4 regions of the Lysinibacillus sp. GW247-5R2A genome follow, and region 3 is predicted to be linked to each of the others. Evidence: riboswitches for the same ligand, from Rfam matches in the RefSeq annotation. Region 3 holds a riboswitch; each other region holds the start of a gene.
What was found. A riboswitch is a leader RNA that binds a small molecule or an ion and turns the genes downstream of it on or off. The one in region 3 is predicted to bind thiamine pyrophosphate.

Region 1: another riboswitch for thiamine pyrophosphate. It lies ahead of thiW (energy coupling factor transporter S component ThiW); the one in region 3 lies ahead of thiC (phosphomethylpyrimidine synthase ThiC).
Region 2: another riboswitch for thiamine pyrophosphate. It lies ahead of thiT (energy-coupled thiamine transporter ThiT); the one in region 3 lies ahead of thiC (phosphomethylpyrimidine synthase ThiC).
Region 4: another riboswitch for thiamine pyrophosphate. It lies ahead of AC07YC_RS04675 (ABC transporter substrate-binding protein); the one in region 3 lies ahead of thiC (phosphomethylpyrimidine synthase ThiC).

What each region holds. Positions count from the first base shown of each region.
Region 1 covers NZ_JBWKZL010000007.1:29,447-33,918, reverse strand. Annotated here, with positions in the region: gene AC07YC_RS11955 (VWA domain-containing protein) at 1-1,556, shown strand, start outside; gene thiW (energy coupling factor transporter S component ThiW) at 1,646-2,152, opposite strand; TPP riboswitch at 2,247-2,354, opposite strand; gene AC07YC_RS11945 (MFS transporter) at 2,413-3,609, opposite strand; gene AC07YC_RS11940 (ABC transporter substrate-binding protein) at 4,099-4,472, opposite strand, start outside.
Region 2 covers NZ_JBWKZL010000017.1:47,849-52,320, reverse strand. Annotated here, with positions in the region: gene AC07YC_RS21040 (AAA family ATPase) at 1-1,395, shown strand, start outside; gene yxzF (small protein YxzF) at 1,436-1,558, opposite strand; gene AC07YC_RS21030 (magnetosome magnetite crystal formation protein family) at 1,614-1,937, opposite strand; TPP riboswitch at 2,064-2,171, shown strand; gene thiT (energy-coupled thiamine transporter ThiT) at 2,306-2,866, shown strand; gene map (type I methionyl aminopeptidase) at 3,038-3,793, shown strand; gene AC07YC_RS21015 (TspO-related membrane protein) at 3,822-4,472, opposite strand, start outside.
Region 3 covers NZ_JBWKZL010000014.1:13,906-18,377, forward strand. Annotated here, with positions in the region: gene AC07YC_RS19400 (catalase) at 1-593, shown strand, start outside; gene thiC (phosphomethylpyrimidine synthase ThiC) at 802-2,580, opposite strand; TPP riboswitch at 2,727-2,841, opposite strand; gene AC07YC_RS19410 (AEC family transporter) at 2,909-3,838, opposite strand; gene AC07YC_RS19415 (methyl-accepting chemotaxis protein) at 4,149-4,472, opposite strand, start outside.
Region 4 covers NZ_JBWKZL010000002.1:210,743-215,214, forward strand. Annotated here, with positions in the region: gene AC07YC_RS04660 (ABC transporter ATP-binding protein) at 1-12, opposite strand, end outside; gene AC07YC_RS04665 (ABC transporter permease) at 1-760, opposite strand, end outside; gene AC07YC_RS04670 (thiamine-binding protein) at 757-1,050, opposite strand; gene AC07YC_RS04675 (ABC transporter substrate-binding protein) at 1,052-2,047, opposite strand; TPP riboswitch at 2,203-2,313, opposite strand; gene parC (DNA topoisomerase IV subunit A) at 2,437-4,472, opposite strand, start outside.

The DNA.
Region 1 (4,472 bases), on a different contig from region 3:
ATTTAGTCGGTGAGGCGAAAATGAGTGTGATAGAGCAAGCAGTCAAAAACTTTGGTGTTGGTTTTGCAATGGTTGGTGGAGAAAATAGCTTTGGTTTAGGTGGTTATTTTAAAACGCCAATTGAAACATTATTACCTGTTGAAATGGAAATTAAGGGGAAAGAACAATTACCTTCATTAGGACTTGTCATTGTACTAGATCGCTCTGGTAGTATGTCGGGATCCAAGCTAGAGCTTGCAAAGGAAGCGGCAGCACGTTCAGTTGAGATGCTACGTGATGAAGATACATTAGGATTTATAGCATTTGATGATCGACCTTGGGAAATTATAGAGACTGGTCCTCTGAACGATAAAGAAGAGGCAGTGGATACCATTTTATCTGTTACACCAGGAGGCGGGACAGAAATCTATGGTTCACTTGCAAAAGCATATGAAAACCTAGCAGATATAAAACTGCAACGTAAGCATATTATTCTTTTAACGGATGGACAATCACAGCCAGGAAATTATGAAGATTTAATTGAACAAGGAAAAGATAGTGGAATAACTTTATCGACAGTGGCTATTGGTCAAGATGCGGATGCTAATTTATTGGAAGCTCTGAGTGAGATGGGAAGCGGACGTTTCTACAATGTTATCGATGAGCAAACTATCCCTTCCATTTTATCTCGTGAAACAGCAATGATTTCCCGTACGTACATTGAGGATAACCCTTTCTATCCAATACTTTATAATGCAGGGGGATGGAATACGCTATTTGCCAATGGTGTTCCACAAATGAATGCTTATATCGGAACAACCGCAAAGCAGGGTGCTACCGTCGTGGCTGAAAGCGAAAAAGAAGATCCGGTGTTAGCACAATGGCAATATGGTCTTGGCAAAACATTCGCATTCACTTCTGATTCAACAGGAAAGTGGGCAGGCGACTGGGCAAGATGGCAAAACTGGGGCCCATTTTGGCAAACGCTTATTTCACAAATGCTTCCAAGTTATAATGATGTTGCCTATGATGTAAGAATAGAATCAGATGGGTCCTTTATGATTACAGATCCTACAAATGAAGCAGCCTTTTTAGATATTGTTGCGGTTAATGAAGCTGGTGAAGAGTTAGACACACAGCTTGAAACTATATCAGCCTCTCAGGTTCGTGCTGTAGTACAAGCTGACCCGGGGTTAATCTTCTTCCGTATCGCTGATGAAAAGGAAACGATTTATCAGGCTGGATTAAGTGTTCCCTATAGTGCTGAGTATGAACTTCTTCCTGCTAATGATAAATTAATAGAAGAATTAACCGAACAAACTGGAGGTGCTGTTTTAAAAGAACCACAAGAAGTGTTCCGTGACTTTACAAAGCAAGGGGCGGATCGTCAAAACATTGCGACATGGCTTCTCCTTGCAGGTATGCTCTTGTTCTTTATTGATATTACAATAAGACGCTTTGGCTGGAATTTCCTAACGAAGCCGAAGAAAAAGGAGCAACTTGTAGAGAACCACCCCGTACAGGCAGAAGACACGAATGTGGCACAATTATTAAAGGGTATGAAAAAGCGCCAATAATTTAGTTTAGATGAAAGCAGTGCGAATGATTTCGTACTGCTTTTTGTATATACATGGAGAGAGAAATCCTCTAAGTAATATCAACGACATTATTTAATAAAGAGAGTGGGATTAAAATATTTTACTAGCACGGTTTTACGCAAGCTGCTAGCTACTACAACCCCTAAAATTGCTCCGATTGTACTTGATATTAAAAAGGCAGGCATGAAAAATAAGGCCGCTACGGATGTGCCCATAAGTAACTTTGCATAGGGCACTGCTACAAGCGATGCGAGAAGACCAGTGCCGATCGCTTCACCCATACCTGCTAACCACATTTTACTACTATATTTATAGGCAAGCCCTGCACATAATGCACCAATAATACTACCAGGAATGGCTAACAGTGAGCCTGTTCCTGTAAGGATACGAATGATAGCCGTAACAAAGGCAACTACAACAGTAGGTACGGGTCCAAGTATAACGGCCCCTATTACGTTAATAGCGTGCTGCACAGGGTAGGCACGTGCAATCCCAGTTGGAATGGAGATGAATGTAGAGCCTGCAACGGCAATCGCTACGAATAAAGCCATAATTGTTAATTTTCGAATAGACATGATAGGTGCGCTCCTTTTCGTTTTAGCCACTAGGAAAACGAAAAAGGCCGCTTCCTTCAAACGACAGGAAGCGGCCTTGCTTATACACTGAAAATAGCAAGAAGCGCCACTTCCCTCCGCTAGCATGAACTAGATCAGGTTCGAAGGGTCCGTATATAACCATATACGTCTCAGCCTTTAAAAGACTCCCCTAGTGGTAAGTATTTTTCTATTTTTAGAAGTGTAACATACTTCAATTAATAGTTAATAAGCTTTAATGATTAGTGTGAATCTGGCTGCATAAGCTGTGGTGCCTTTTTCAATGTCCAAATTAGGGCAAGGAAGAAACAAGCTAATAAGATAATGGCACCAAAAATATAAGGACTATTCATGTTCCAGTCAAATAAGAAACCAGCTAAAGCGGGTCCAATCATATTTCCAAGACTCATATAGGCATTATTCAAGCCGGCTGCAAATCCTTGCTCTGTTTCAGCAAGTTTAGAGATGAGTGTATTGACTGCTGGACGAATTAACGTTGTAGCCGTAGAGAAGATGGTTGCTACAACTAATATTAGTGCAAAACCTGAAACAAATAATATTAAGAAAATAGCAATGGAGGCAATAAATAAATTGACCAAAACTACTTTCATTTCACCAAAACGTTTAAAGAGTGGCGTTATGATAAACATCTGTACAATTACCCCAAATGCTCCACCAACTACTAGAATGGTAGCAATATCGCCAGGTGAGTAATTAAATTTTTCTGTCACAAATAGTGATAAGGTTGTTTGGAAGTTAGCAATTCCAAATGAGAATACCATCATAATAATTAACATAACAAAATAAGGCATATGTACAGAGCGAGCCATCTGTTTCACCAGATTATCTTGCTTTTGTCTATTTTGCGCAGTATTTGGCTTTGTAGATGGTAATAAAAAGTACGATAAAATAGACGCTAAAATGGCGGCAGCTCCCGCCATGAAAAATGGAAAATGTAAGCTAACCTTTGCGAGGAAACCACCAATCCCAGGGCCAATCATAAAACCGAAAGACATCGCAGCCCCTAACATACTCATTCCTTTTCCGCGTTCTTCATAAGTTGTCACGTCTGCTACAAAAGCCATAATAGGAGGTGCAACAAATGCAGAGCCAAGGCCACCTAAAAAGCGTGCCAAAAAGAGCATCCAAACATCTGTAGAAAGGCCAAAACCGATTTGTGCAAGTCCTGTTAGTATAAGACCGAAAATAATTAAATTTTTCCGCCCATACAGGTCAGAAAGATTCCCAGCAATTGGAGAAAATACGAATTGTGCCAAGGCGAACGTTGCAATAAGCATACCTAGAACTTGTCCTGCTGCTCCAAATATTCTTAAGTATTCCGGCATTACAGGAATAATAATTCCAATACTCCCCATTGCGATAAACATATTAAACATTAATATATACAAAGCCGCCTTATTGGACTTCTGCTGGGTCATCGAAAAACCCCCTTTATGTAATCAAATATAGTACAGTCTATCATAAAGAATTAGGGCTGGCTAATAGTTGAGATTGCTGTAGCTGATCCGATCATTAGAATGGTTTTCCAGAAAAGTTTTTTTCTCAGAAAACCTCACAATGGAATAGTATCTAATTGATTACTAAACATGAATAGTTTGGAGAGCGTATGAACTTTTGACTAGAAGATATTTTGTTGAAATGAAATAGCGTGATAAAAGTGAATACTATTGTTTAAGATGAAGCTATGATGGGCATATGTATTGGCACGTAGTATCTATGGTTTTTTCTTTGATATAGAAGTGAAAATAATGGATAGCTTAAACATAGACAAAGGGATTATAGAAGACGGGGCTGTGAAGATGATCTACTACAGGCTACTAGTAGAATTGCTTTCTAAATATAGTAATGCAACTGAATGCTTACATAAAAAGGGCGAATTGGTTTCTAGACCAATTCGCTCTTATAAATTATCGAATACTCATTTTAAATTCTAAAAACAGCTCATTATATTTACCTAAGTAATCTGGACCTAAGTTTTTGTAGACCTCTAATGTATCACGTTGCTCTTCAGAAGGGTAATAGCGTTCATCAGCAACTACTTCCGGGTCCATTAAGTCCATCGCAGCGATATTAGGCGTCGAATAGCCAACATAATCGGCATTTTGAGCACCAGATTCAGCACTTAGCATAAAATTGATAAAGGCATGTGCACCATCAATATTTTTTGAGGTCTTTGGAATAACCATATTATCGAACCATAAATTGGAGCCCTCTTCAGGAACAGCAAAGTCCAACTCTTCATTTTCAGACATCATGTCCGCTGCCTGACCAGACCAAGTGA
Region 2 (4,472 bases), on a different contig from region 3:
GAGGCATTTTTAACATCCGCACAACAGCTTCAGCAAGAGGCACTGACACAATTAGAAGCATACGCAATGAAGCAACAGGATCAAGCACAAATTATAGCTTCCTTAGAAAAAATGGAACAAGAGATTACTAGCTTAAAGATGATCAATCAACAGTTAGCTCAAACAAGGATTAACCAGAAGAAACAGCGTTTAGCAATAGAGCATTTGCAACATAAACAAGTCAAACTTGAGGAATATTTAACTGAGCAGATGAAGGGTTGGACAAGACTGCAAGCAATTGTAGAAGAACAGCATAAGCAAATGCCAACAACTATTCCAACTTTACAGCAATTAAAACAAACACTTACCGATGTTAGTAAGCAAAAAATGGATTTACAAAAATTATGGCAGGAAAGCCAGCATGATTTACATGCCGCGAAGGAAGCTGCCAGTAATGCTAAACTAGCTGTGGAAATCGCCAAACAGAATTTTGAAGAATTAAAGCTCAAAATGAATGACAAGCGTGAGCAGTTTTCAATAAGCATGCAGGAAGCAGGCTTTGTGAACTATGAAGACTATGCCACTGCGAAAAGAAGTACCACTCAATTAGAGGAACTTCGGAAGGCATGCAATGACTACACGTTACATGTTCATACGTTACAAATTCAAATTTCAGAAGGAGAAAAACATCTTCAAGGGAAAGAGAAGCAAGATTTAGCCCTGATGGAGGCAACTGTGGAAAATCTTCGAATCGCCTATGAGGATGCCTTTAAACAACTTCAACAAATAGATGGATTCGCGAAATCATGTCAAAGCTTCATCACCAAAGTAGAAGAAATAGAGAGAGAGCTTCGTTTACTTGAGAGTGAGGCAGGTCGAGTGAAGGAGCTGTATGGCTTATTAAATGGGCAAAATTCGAAAAAACTGTCCTTTGAACGATATATTCAAATTAATTATTTAGATCAAATTACAGAGGCAGCCAATATTCGTCTTTATCATTTATCTAATGGTCAATTTGAGCTTAGACGTTCAGACAGGCTTGAAAAGCATGCCAAGCAAAGTGGACTTGGGCTTGATGTATATGATGCTTACACAGATCAATTACGAGATGTTAAAACGCTATCCGGTGGTGAAAAGTTCAATGCATCATTAAGCCTTGCTCTAGGAATGGCAGATGTTATTCAAAGCTTCCAAGGCAATATTCATATTGAAACGATGTTTATTGATGAGGGCTTTGGCTCGCTCGATGAAGAATCATTAAATAAAGCAATAGACACATTAATCGATTTACAAGATTCTGGACGAATGATTGGTGTCATCTCTCATGTGCCTGAATTAAAATCAGCGATGCCAGCCGTTTTACATGTCGAAAAAACATTGAATGGACATAGTCAAACACATTTTGAAATAAAATAAAGGAAGGTGTATTTCCGGTTTAAGGAAATACGCCCTCCTTTTATTTTTTTCGAGAACTGACTGTAGAAGTTGTCCCTTTTTTTGCTGCCATCACTTTTTTTACGATTGGTATAACAATAGGCGCTAATTTAACAGCGGTTTTCACTACTTTTGATACTTTCATCAAAAACACAGCTCCTTTTTAAATACTTCTACCTGTTTATTTTAAAAATGAAACATTAGCGGATAACTCGAACGGCTTGAATAATATTCCATATAACAATGCCGAGCGAGACAATCCCGTAAATGGCGAACGAAATGAACCAAATGATCATGACTGTACTATTACTTGACGTGGGGTCTAAACTAAATGTAGAAAAGACAAAGACAATGAAAAATAAGATCCCAAATACAAAAGGAATTAGATGGGACACTAATGCGCGAATAGAATGTCTTTTGATGTCAGCATCTTTCGTAACGAAGTAAACAATTAATGGTACGATGAAAGGAGCAAAGAAAATACTGAGATAACTAAAGGCAGATAAAATTTTTTGGTTCTCCATAGTTGTACCTCCTTTTTTAATATTTACGCATGGAAAACAGTAAAGTTTCAAAAATTAAGTATGGAAGAGGTTGTAATCATTCCGTGCTTTGCGTACAATGAAAGTGTTCAAATTAAATTCAGATGTAACGACCACAAGGGGAGCTGATGATGTCAGCTGAGACTGGGCACGTAATGCCTTGACTCTTTGAACCTGTAAGCTAACACTTGCGTAGGGATGTGGATAGAAACCGACACTTTTACGATGTGAGGCTCTGTCCTGACATCGTTTTTTCATTCTTAAGAATAAAAAGGTGTCAGAGAGAATCAAATCAGCGCATTTCTATTCCTGCTCTTGTATCCTACATCGGAACAAAGGAGAGAATATGTATGGACAAAAAAAGACTATTAATGCTAGTGGAGATTGCAATATTTGCAGCGATTGGCCTTGTGCTTGATCAGGTCTCTTTTAAAGTATGGGCACAAGGTGGCTCTGTTAGTCTTGTGATGGTACCAATTATGCTAATTGCATTTCGCTGGGGTCTAGTAGCTGGCCTAACAACAGGCTTGCTTGTAGGTGTGATGCAAACCATGTTTGGAGCTTATATTGTACACTGGCTTCAAGGTTTATTAGATTACGGTGTTGCTTTCACAGTTGTAGGGTTAGCAGCCATTGTACGCAGACCTTTACTGGAAGCAGCAAGTCAACTAAACAAAACAAAAATGGCACTTTATATTATTGTAGGTACGGTATTCGCAGGCTTCTTGCGATATGCAGCACACACTACTGCTGGCGCGGTATTTTTTGCAGAGTATGCCGGCGATCAAAATGCGTGGATCTACTCGATTATTTATAATGGTACCTATATGCTGCCTGCAACAGTATTAACAGCCATTGTGGGAGCGTTATTATTCACAGCGGCTCCACAGCTAATGCAACGTAAAGCATAATGCCAACCCCTTCATATTGGTGAAGGGGGTTTTTTATGTAGTCGTAAGAGAATAGCACTTGTAGCACTTTGCCAAGAAGGCAGGCATACAATATTTAAAGCGTTTAGCGTTATACGCGTAAGAAGTTATGTTATATTAAAGAGTAGATATTAGATGAAAGGGACGTTATACATGATTGTAAAAACGCAAGAAGAAATTGAAGCTTTTAAAAAAATTGGACGCATTTGTGCAGAGATTCGTGAAGCGATGAAGGCTGCTACAAAACCAGGTGTCACAACACTTGAACTAGATGAAATTGCTGGTCGAATGTTTGCTGAGGCAGGTGCCATTTCAGGACCAAAAGGAGAATATGACTTCCCGGGATATACTTGTATTAGTGTCAACGAGGAAGTAGCACATGGTATCCCAGGTAAACGTGTTATTCAAGAGGGAGATATCGTCAATATCGATGTTTCAGGCTCTTTAGATGGCTACTTTGCCGACACGGGTATTTCATTTGTAGTTGGTGATGGCTATGAAGACAAAGAAAAACTATGTCGTGTTGCCAAAGATGCTTTTGATCGTGCTATGACAAAGGTAAAGGCTGGCTCTAAATTAAATCAAATCGGTAAAGCTGTAGAGCGCGAAGCGAATGCTAATGGCTTAACAGTGATTATGAATTTAACAGGCCATGGTTTAGGTCGCTCTTTACATGATGAGCCCAATCACATTTTAAATTATTACGATGCATGGGACTCTACGATTATGAAAGAGGGCATGGTTCTGGCAGTTGAGCCCTTTATCTCAGCAAAAGCAGAGCATATTGTAGAAGCTGGTGATGGTTGGACATTCATTACACCTGATAAGTCTCTTGTTGCTCAAATTGAACATTCAGTTATTGTTACAAAAGATAAACCAATTATCCTTACTTCATTAGACGAAGAATAGGAGCACATAAAAAATCCTGCACACCAAATTATTTTTGGTAGGCAGGATTTTTTTTAATGAATAAAATACCAACTAAGAGTACACCACATAAAAATAACGCAGCTGTTGTTACGAGTAGCTCATCAAAACCATTATGTAAAGCGATTCCTATATAAGCCCATATAAAAACACTTGGATACATGATATCAAAGTGATGAAAGCGGATATGTAGCGCAATGGCTCCACCTAATGTCAGTAAAATAACTGCCCAAAGAGGAGTACTTAGACCAAAACCGTTCCAACCATAAGCTGTTAACGTAAAGCTAATATTTGTGATGAAAATAAATGTCATCCATGCAAAATAAATGGCGAAAGGAATACGACCCGACAGTGATTTGTCATGAAGTGGATACGTATTGTACAACATAAATAAATACAAGACTAAGAGTAAGGTAATGCCGAGAGAAACAATAAATAATTCATGATGCCATACGTATATCGTTAATGCTTGTAAAATATTTATGCAACTAAAGAGCGCAGACTGTTTCATAGATGTCTTTTTGATGTTCATCACTAACCAATAACCGATCAATAAATAAATGACAATCCAAATTATATGACTTCCATCAACAGGTGCAAATACCACCGAAAAACGATTAGAAATTTCTAAAAAAGATTGACCGTTAAGTTTCATGAAAAA
Region 3 (4,472 bases):
ACCCGGACAACTACTTTGCAGAAGTGGAACAAGCTGCCTTTGCACCATCTAACATCGTCCCTGGTATTAGCTTCTCACCAGATAAAATGTTACAAGGTCGTATCTTTGCCTATGCAGATGCACAACGCTACCGTTTAGGTGTAAACCACTATATGCTTCCTGTTAACGCACCAAAATGTCCATTCCGTACTTTCCACCGAGATGGCTCTATGCGTTTTGACGGCAACCTTGGATCAACACTAGGCTATGAACCAAATAGCTATGGTGAATGGGAACATAATTTAGACCATAAAGAGCCTGAGTTACGCATCGATGGTCATGCAGGAATTCATGATTTCCGTGAAGACGATAGTAATTACTTCGAGCAACCAGGTAAACTTTTCCGCCTAATGACTGCGGAAGAACAACAACGTCTATTTGAAAATACGGCTAATGATATGGCTTCTGTTGAGGAATTCATCAAACGCCGTCACATTCTTCACTGCTATTTAGCTGATCCAGCATATGGTGAAGGTGTCGCAAAAGCAATGGGTCTTTCATTAGAAGGTATGGATCTTACAAATCCATACGTAAAACAACCAACAAACGTTTAATATTCCACTTATTATTGATATCCAAATCCAACTTTTACTCCATGTGAATGTATAATTCACATGGAGCTTTTTTGTATTCGTCTAGGCTCAAGCGTTCCCTTCTAATTGCAAAGGCATATATTCCTTTTTTTCATCTCCCCTATTAAGTCGTAAAGCCAACATAAAAAAGGCTCGTGTCTAGTAAATAAACACAAGCCTCGCACTATTATTATTGGTAGATTTGACTACCTGCCTTTTTAAACTCCGCTGACTTTTCCCTCATACCTTCATGGATGGCTTCTGTTGTATTTAAGTCCTTTTCCTTAGCATAATTACGAATATCCTGGGAAATTCTCATGCTACAAAATTTAGGCCCGCACATTGAACAAAAATGAGCCGTTTTGGCTCCTTCTGCTGGCAATGTTTCATCATGATATTCTACTGCACGCTCTGGATCAAGAGAAAGGTTAAATTGATCGCGCCAGCGGAACTCAAAACGCGCTTTGGACAGTGCATCATCCCGTTGCTGTGCACCTGGGTGACCCTTTGCTAAATCTGCAGCATGTGCAGCAATTTTATAAGTAATAACCCCTACTCGCACATCCTCCCGATTAGGTAAACCTAAATGTTCCTTCGGTGTCACGTAGCAGAGCATAGCAGTACCAAACCAACCAATCATTGCTGCTCCAATAGCAGATGTAATATGGTCATAACCTGGCGCAATATCTGTTGTCAATGGACCTAATGTATAGAAGGGAGCTTCCTTACAAACCTCTAATTGCTTGTCCATATTTTCTTTAATCAAATGCATGGGAACATGACCTGGCCCCTCCACCATTACTTGAACATCATGCTTCCATGCGATTTCCGTTAATTCGCCTAATGTTTCCAGCTCCGCGAATTGTGCTTGATCGTTAGCATCCGCGATTGACCCTGGGCGTAAGCCATCTCCTAATGAGAAGGCTACATCATAAGCTTTCATAATTTCGCATATTTCCTCAAAATGAGTATAGAGGAAGTTCTCTTGATGATGGTATAAGCACCACTGCGCCATAATGGATCCACCTCGAGACACAATGCCCGTTACACGGTTTGCTGTAAGAGGGACATAACGTAAAAGGACACCTGCATGAATAGTGAAATAATCTACCCCTTGCTCCGCTTGTTCAATAAGCGTATCACGGTACACCTCCCACGTTAAATCCTCAGCCACACCATTCACTTTTTCTAATGCCTGATAAATTGGTACTGTCCCAACGGGTACTGCAGCATTTCGAATAATCCATTCTCTCGTTGTATGAATATGCTTGCCAGTTGATAAATCCATAATATTATCAGCACCCCAGCGTGTAGCCCATGTCATTTTCTCGACCTCCTCTGCAATCGAGGATGATACAGCTGAATTTCCAATGTTCGCATTAATTTTCACATGGAAGTTACGACCGATAATCATTGGCTCTGCCTCTGGATGATTAATATTGGAAGGCATAATAGCTCGACCTGCTGCAATCTCTGAACGTACGAAATCTGGGTCCATATTTTCGCGTATCGCTACAAATTCCATCTCAGGTGTAATAATTCCTTTTCGAGCATAATGAAGCTGTGTGACATTTCCACCCTTTTTTGCACGTAAAGGCTTTCTCACCAGTTCCGGAAAGACATTTTCATGGATACGTGGATCATCAGCGCGACGAAAACCATTATCCTCCGGTTTAATCGTACGCCCTCCGTATTCCTCAACATCCCCTCGCTCTTGTATCCAAGTACTTCGTAAAGCAGGTAAGCCCTTTGTAATATCCACATGAAAGGCCGGATCTGTATATGGCCCACTCGTATCATACACCCGAATTGGGGCATTTTCTTCATCTCCAAAGCTACCAGTTGTCGGACTTAATGCAATTTCACGCATGGGTACTAAAATATCTGGACGAGATCCTTCCACATAAACCTTTTTACTTCCTTCAAAGTTAGACATAATCGTAATGTTCTTTTCACTAATTGCTGACATGAGCTACTTCTCTCCCTTAAATGTATTTTAAGCAAGGACCGAATCTAGCTCACCCAACAATCAAATACAATAAATAAAGGCCGAATCCAAAATTAATAATTGGATCCGGCCATGAATGTAAAGGGTCTATTGATTGCACGTAATAGGCAATAGCTTCTTAACTTTCCCACGCTGGTATGAGCCAGATCAGGTCCAAAGGGTCAAGAAACCTCTATGCGTTTCCCTCTCAGCCTGACTCATCAGACTCCCCTAGTTAATACTATTCAGTTTGATGCTAGTGTAGCAGATATTGCTAAGAGATGGAAGATATCATTAAAAATATTTTCTATTAGGTAAACAATACATCCGCAATATAAATCACAATCGTGACCGTTATACAGCTCACAATGGTTGAGAATAAAACGGTTTGAGCGGCTGTTGCTGACTCTACATCATATTCTAATGCTAGACTTGAACTGTTGCGGGATGTGGGAAAAGCACTCGCTATAAATAATGATTGTGCCACAACCCCATCTAAACCCAGCGCATAGATAATGACTAAAGCCACGGCTGGTCCTATAAATAATCGTGTGAAGCAGCTGACGAATACTGTTTTATTAAACATCGTTTTGATCTCCAGCTGAGACAATTGGGCGCCTAGCGTGATTAATGCAACGGCAATAAAACCATCTGCTACATGATCTATTGGTATTTTAATAAACTGCGGAATGCCAATATCAAAATAATTCATGGCCACTCCGATTATTAAAGCATGAATAATAGGCATTTTTATAAAGTCCTTAAAAATCGTCATGCCCGATTTAGTAGAGGAAATTAAATTATATAAACCATACGTATATGTTGTCATGTTTTGAAAGATAACGAGTATAACCTGGATGGCTACACCAATAGGTTGAGTGGCAAAAATCATTTGAGCTACGGGAATCCCATAGTTCCCAGAGTTAATGAGTACTACACTATTTTTAAAAACAGCCGCCTCAGTTTTGGCGAGGCCAAGCCCTTTCGCTAAAAAGTGACTAAGCAGCATTTGACTACCGATAAAAAGTACAACAAACAATCCGACTTCTCCTAGAACAGACAGCTTTATATTCGTCTCATATAAATTAATAAATACAGCGGCTGGCATAAAACAATATGTAATAAGCTGTGATAATGCTTTTAAATTAAAGCGAAATTTCTTTTGTAGAATAGCACCTAGTACAAGTAATACTAAAATAGGTGCGACAATTTGAAAGAAAATCATTCCAAGATACACCATATTGATGTCCCCCCTCCCTTTTAATAGTAGTGTCGATCATGCACTAGGTCAATGCCACTTACTTTCATAATTAAAACCGTTGACTTCCACTACGGATGGGACACGCCTTGTTCCTATGAATTAAAAGATGCAAAAAATCAAATCAATGAACGAGACAACAATGTACACCATGTAAGAATCACCTAAATATAATTGGGCAGCAAAGAACTATTTTTCATGAAGTATAAATAAAAAGGGAATCGAGCATGAACTTCTCGATTCCCTTTATCAACAGTCTGAGCTACCTTTAGATTCTAGGTAGCCTTTTTCGTTACGCAAGCTTAAATCGATTAACAACCTCTTGCAGTTCATTAGAGATATCATTCATATTTTGCATAGACTCTGCCACTTTTTGCAATTCAGCTTGTTGGTCCATTGCAGAGGCACTTACTTGCTCAGCAGAGGCCGCTGTTTCCTCTGAGATTGCCGAAATACTTTGAATGGACATAATCGCTTGATTTTTATGCTCTAACATAGTAGACAATTGTGTCATTAGTTCTCTAATAGAAATTGCAATTGCTCGTGACAAATCACTATTATCTTTAAAGGCCAATTGCGTGCTTTGTACGGACTCATTTTGAGATTGCATTAAGTC
Region 4 (4,472 bases), on a different contig from region 3:
AATGCTGAGCATGATAACCTCTCCCCTTTACCATTAATTTTTCAAGCAAACGAATACTACTAAATAACAATAAGCTTAACAAGACAATCGCAAAAATTGCGACAAACACTCGATCTGTACGGAAGGAGGATTGTGCTAAGGTCATGTATACACCAATTCCCTTTTTTGCACCAAGCCACTCTGCAATGACTGCCCCCATTACGCTATAAGTTGCAGCAATTTTTACACCTGAGAAAACAGCTGGGTAGGCATGTGGCCATTCTAGCTTCCAAAACGTTTGGGCCTTCGTTGCACCAATCATTTCAAAGTAATGCTTTAACTCGGGTGCTGTTTGACGAAAACCGTCCATTGCCGCTATGACAATAGGGAAAAAGCACACTAGACAAATAATGATGAGCTTTGGTAATAAGCCAAAGCCAAACCAAATAATAAGCAGCGGTGCTAATACAAGAATAGGTATGTTTTGCGACATAATGAGAATTGGATAAAATAACGACCGAATGAACGTATAACGATGCAAAACAATTGCCACTGTTAGACCACAGCCAACTCCAATAGCAAGTCCTAGTAAAGCTAATTGCACAGTAGCCAGAGCATGTGGCAGGAACGTCTGATACGATTGAATGCCTTCTACTACAATTATGCTCGGTGCTGGAAGGAGCCAAGGAGGAACATCAGCGATATGCACAACAAGCTCCCATATGAATAAGAGGAAGGCGATAAAAATTATCGTCCTTCCCTTTTGTAATGCCCGTTTCATGACTGATATTTCTCCGTTAATGTAGCCATTGTAATTCCATTTGGTTGATATAAAATTTTCACTTGTGTAATGACATTAATGGCTCCTAGCTCGACCATCTTACTATTCATTTTTTCAATGATTTGAAGAAGCGTTGTAAGCTCACCCTCCATCGTTGTTTCAAGTGGATGAACCTCATATTTCACACCAGATGCATCAATAACTGCAATGGCCGCATCTACATAAGGAATGACATCCTCATACTTTTCTGTTTTCGGAATGATTTGGACACTGATTAATGAATTTGCCATGTTAATTGGCCTCCTTTTTCGGTAAGAACTCATTCGTAAACGCTTGTTTAGCATCAAATTCGCCCTCTAATACTTTGTTGCTCGACATCCATTTAGCATAGTTTTCCCATACAGAAAGCTTTTGCTCACCCCATTGTTTAGCGTCATCCTGATACTTATCAGCCAACCACTCCTGGCTTTTATGCACCAATTCCTTATCTAAGTCTGGGGCTGCTTCTAGTAAAATATCAGCAGCTTCATTCGGATGCTCTATGGCATATTCATAGCCCTTCGATGCAGCCGCAACAAAAGCTTTGACGATGTCTGGATTGTTTTGAAGCATTGTTTCATTAGTTGCTAAAACAGGTGTATAGTAATCTAACTGATCACTGTAGTCTGTTAAATACAGCATATTAATCTTTTCCCCACGAAGCTCTGCCTCAATTCCTGTCCAAGCATAATAAATCCAAGCAAAGTCGATATCTTTTTTCATCATTGTGAAGAAATCTAAATCTCCTGCATTGACAATATCTAATTGATTAATATCAGCATTTTCTTTTTGCATTAATGATTGTAATACTGCTTGCTCGAGTGGCGCTCCCCAGCCACCATACGTTTTTCCTTCAAAGTCCTTTGGAGATGTAATACCCTTTGATGCTATAGAAGCAAATCCAGATGTATTATGCTGGATGATGGCCGCTATTGAGACAAGTGGCACATCCTGAACACGAGCCTGTGTAATGCCCTCCTGATAGCTCACGCCAAATTCTGCCTTACCTGAAGCTACGAGCTGATCGGCTCCTGCCTCTCCTGGCATAATGATATCAACATCTAAGCCCTGTTCTTCAAAATATCCGAGCTTTTTCGCAGCATACAATCCTGTATGATTCGTATTTGGTGTCCAATCGAGAACCACTGACACCTTTTTCTTTGTATCAGCAGCCTGCTTGTCCTCCTTGTCGCTACAACCTACTAACGTCAATAGTACAGCTAATAGAATAAATAACCATTTTTTCATGCTAGGTCCTCCCAGTTTGTAATATGAAAGTGTTCATGAATGAATGTTGTCACCAGAAGAAAGCGTAATATACGGTTGGTGAGATATTGCTTGAAAAACAAAAAAACGCCTAGGATTCCTCCCAGACGTATTACAATCAATCTCCAAAACTTTTGCTTTTTTGAATAGATGTTCCCTACGCTGGTACGAGCCAAATCAGGTTCAAAGGGTCAGTGTCTATCGGACACAATCTCAGCTAGCCATAACTAGCCCCCCTACATTCTTTCGCTATGAACTTTTCGATGATTATTATACCCATAGTTGATCGTAAATGACAAGATGCTATTTTTGGATAGTTGTTCCACTCCAACAAATAGCCCAGCTCTACTATAGAGAGACTGGGCATGATTTTAGCTTGGTTTTTGTTCTTTTTTGGCCGTTAAGACATGGGAAATGGCTCCATCTGTGGCAATATCCACTTTAAATGAACCATTAGAATGGCGGTCAGCACGCGTCAATGCATGAACATCAATAAATTCTTGGACGCCTTTTTCAGTTTCAATCACAACCTGCTCATCGTCTGTCGCTTGAATCACAGCGACAATTCGGTGAGGATTTGCTTTTAATTCTGTTAGGACTTTAAGGCCACGTTTGGCACGACCTGCTACCTCTACCTCTGCGACATTCATTTTCTTGACAGCCCCTCGCTGTGTCACAATAACGACATATTGTGTTTCATCTGGCTGTAGAACATTGACCCCTACTAAAGCTTCTCCATCTTTTAACGTAATCCCTTTAACGCCGCCTGTTTTCACACCAGTAACTGGTAATTCCTCGATAGGGAATCGAATAGCATACGCCGTATCAGTTGTTAAAAGTAATTCCACATTATCCGTCATAAACGATGCATAAATCATTGCATCGCCCGCTTTAACATTCATGGTTTTAATCGGCTTCGAGTAACGCGTCACTGCATAATCTGCGAGCGGTGAACGTTTAATTTGTCCATCTTTCGTAGCAGTTAAAATATACGTATTTGGTTGTTCAAATGTTTCAAAGCCATAGACTGCAATAATTGATTCATCTTCACTTGTTGGCACAATACTAGAAATATGCTGACCAAGGTCCTTCCAACGAATATCAGGCAATTCGTGGACTGGTTGATAAATATAATTCCCTCTATTTGTAAATAACAATAGATGATGCTGCGTATTCAAGTTTGCTTCATACAATAAGTAATCGGAATCCTTCATCGCAAAATCCTGACCATTGGAAGCGGCATGGGATCGTGTAGATGTGCGTTTAATATAGCCATCTTTCGTAACAGTCACCACAACCTCTTCGCTTGGAACAAGGACATCTAATGTAATTTTAATTTCTTCTATTTCTTGTTCAATTCTCGAGCGACGTGGCTCTGTGAAGCGTTTTTTAATATCTAGTAATTCTTGTTTAATGACACGTATTAGCTTGGCCTCGCTTTGTAAAATTCCTTCTAGCTTGGCAATCAATTTATTTAAATCATCCTGTTCTTGGCGGAGCTCTGTAATATCGGTATTCGTTAAACGATATAATTGCAGGCTCACAATCGCCTCTGCTTGTACCTCAGTAAAATCGAACTTTGCTTGTAAATTGAGCTTGGCATCCTTCTTATCATTAGAAGAACGAATTGTCGCAATGACTTCATCTAAAATAGACAATGCTTTAATTAAGCCATCTACGATATGTGAACGATCCTTTGCCTTTTGTAAATCATATATAGAACGATTTGTCACCACTTCTTTTTGGTGAGTAATATACGCATCCAATAATAAGGGCAATGTCATCATCGTTGGTCGACGATTATGAATCGCAATCATATTAAAATTGTAAGCTACTTGTAAATCTGTTGTTTTAAATAAGTACTGTAAAATCCCTTGTCCAGGAACATCCTTTTTCAGCTCGATTACGACACGTAACCCTGTACGGTCAGATTCATCACGAATTTCTGCAATCCCTTCAAGGCGTTTATCTACACGCTGCTCATCAATTTTTTTTACAAGATTCGCTTTATTCACATCGTATGGTAATTCGGTAACAACGATTTGCTCTTTACCGCCCTTAATAGGTTCCACCACAGCCTGCGCACGGACAATAATTTTACCGCGCCCTGTTTCATATGCCTTTTTAATACCGTCCACACCTTGAATAATACCGCCCGTTGGGAAATCAGGACCTTTGAGTACTGTCATCAATTCATCCACTGTTGCAGTAGGCTTGTCTAAGCGCATCAATACAGCATCTAGCACTTCATCTAGTGCATGAGGTGGAATATCTGTTGCATAACCTGCAGATATCCCTGTAGAGCCGTTTACTAATAAATTTGGGAAACGGGCTGGTAATACGGTTGGCTCCATATCCTGATCATCGAAGTTTGGTACGAATTCAACCGTTTTCTTCCCGATATCTC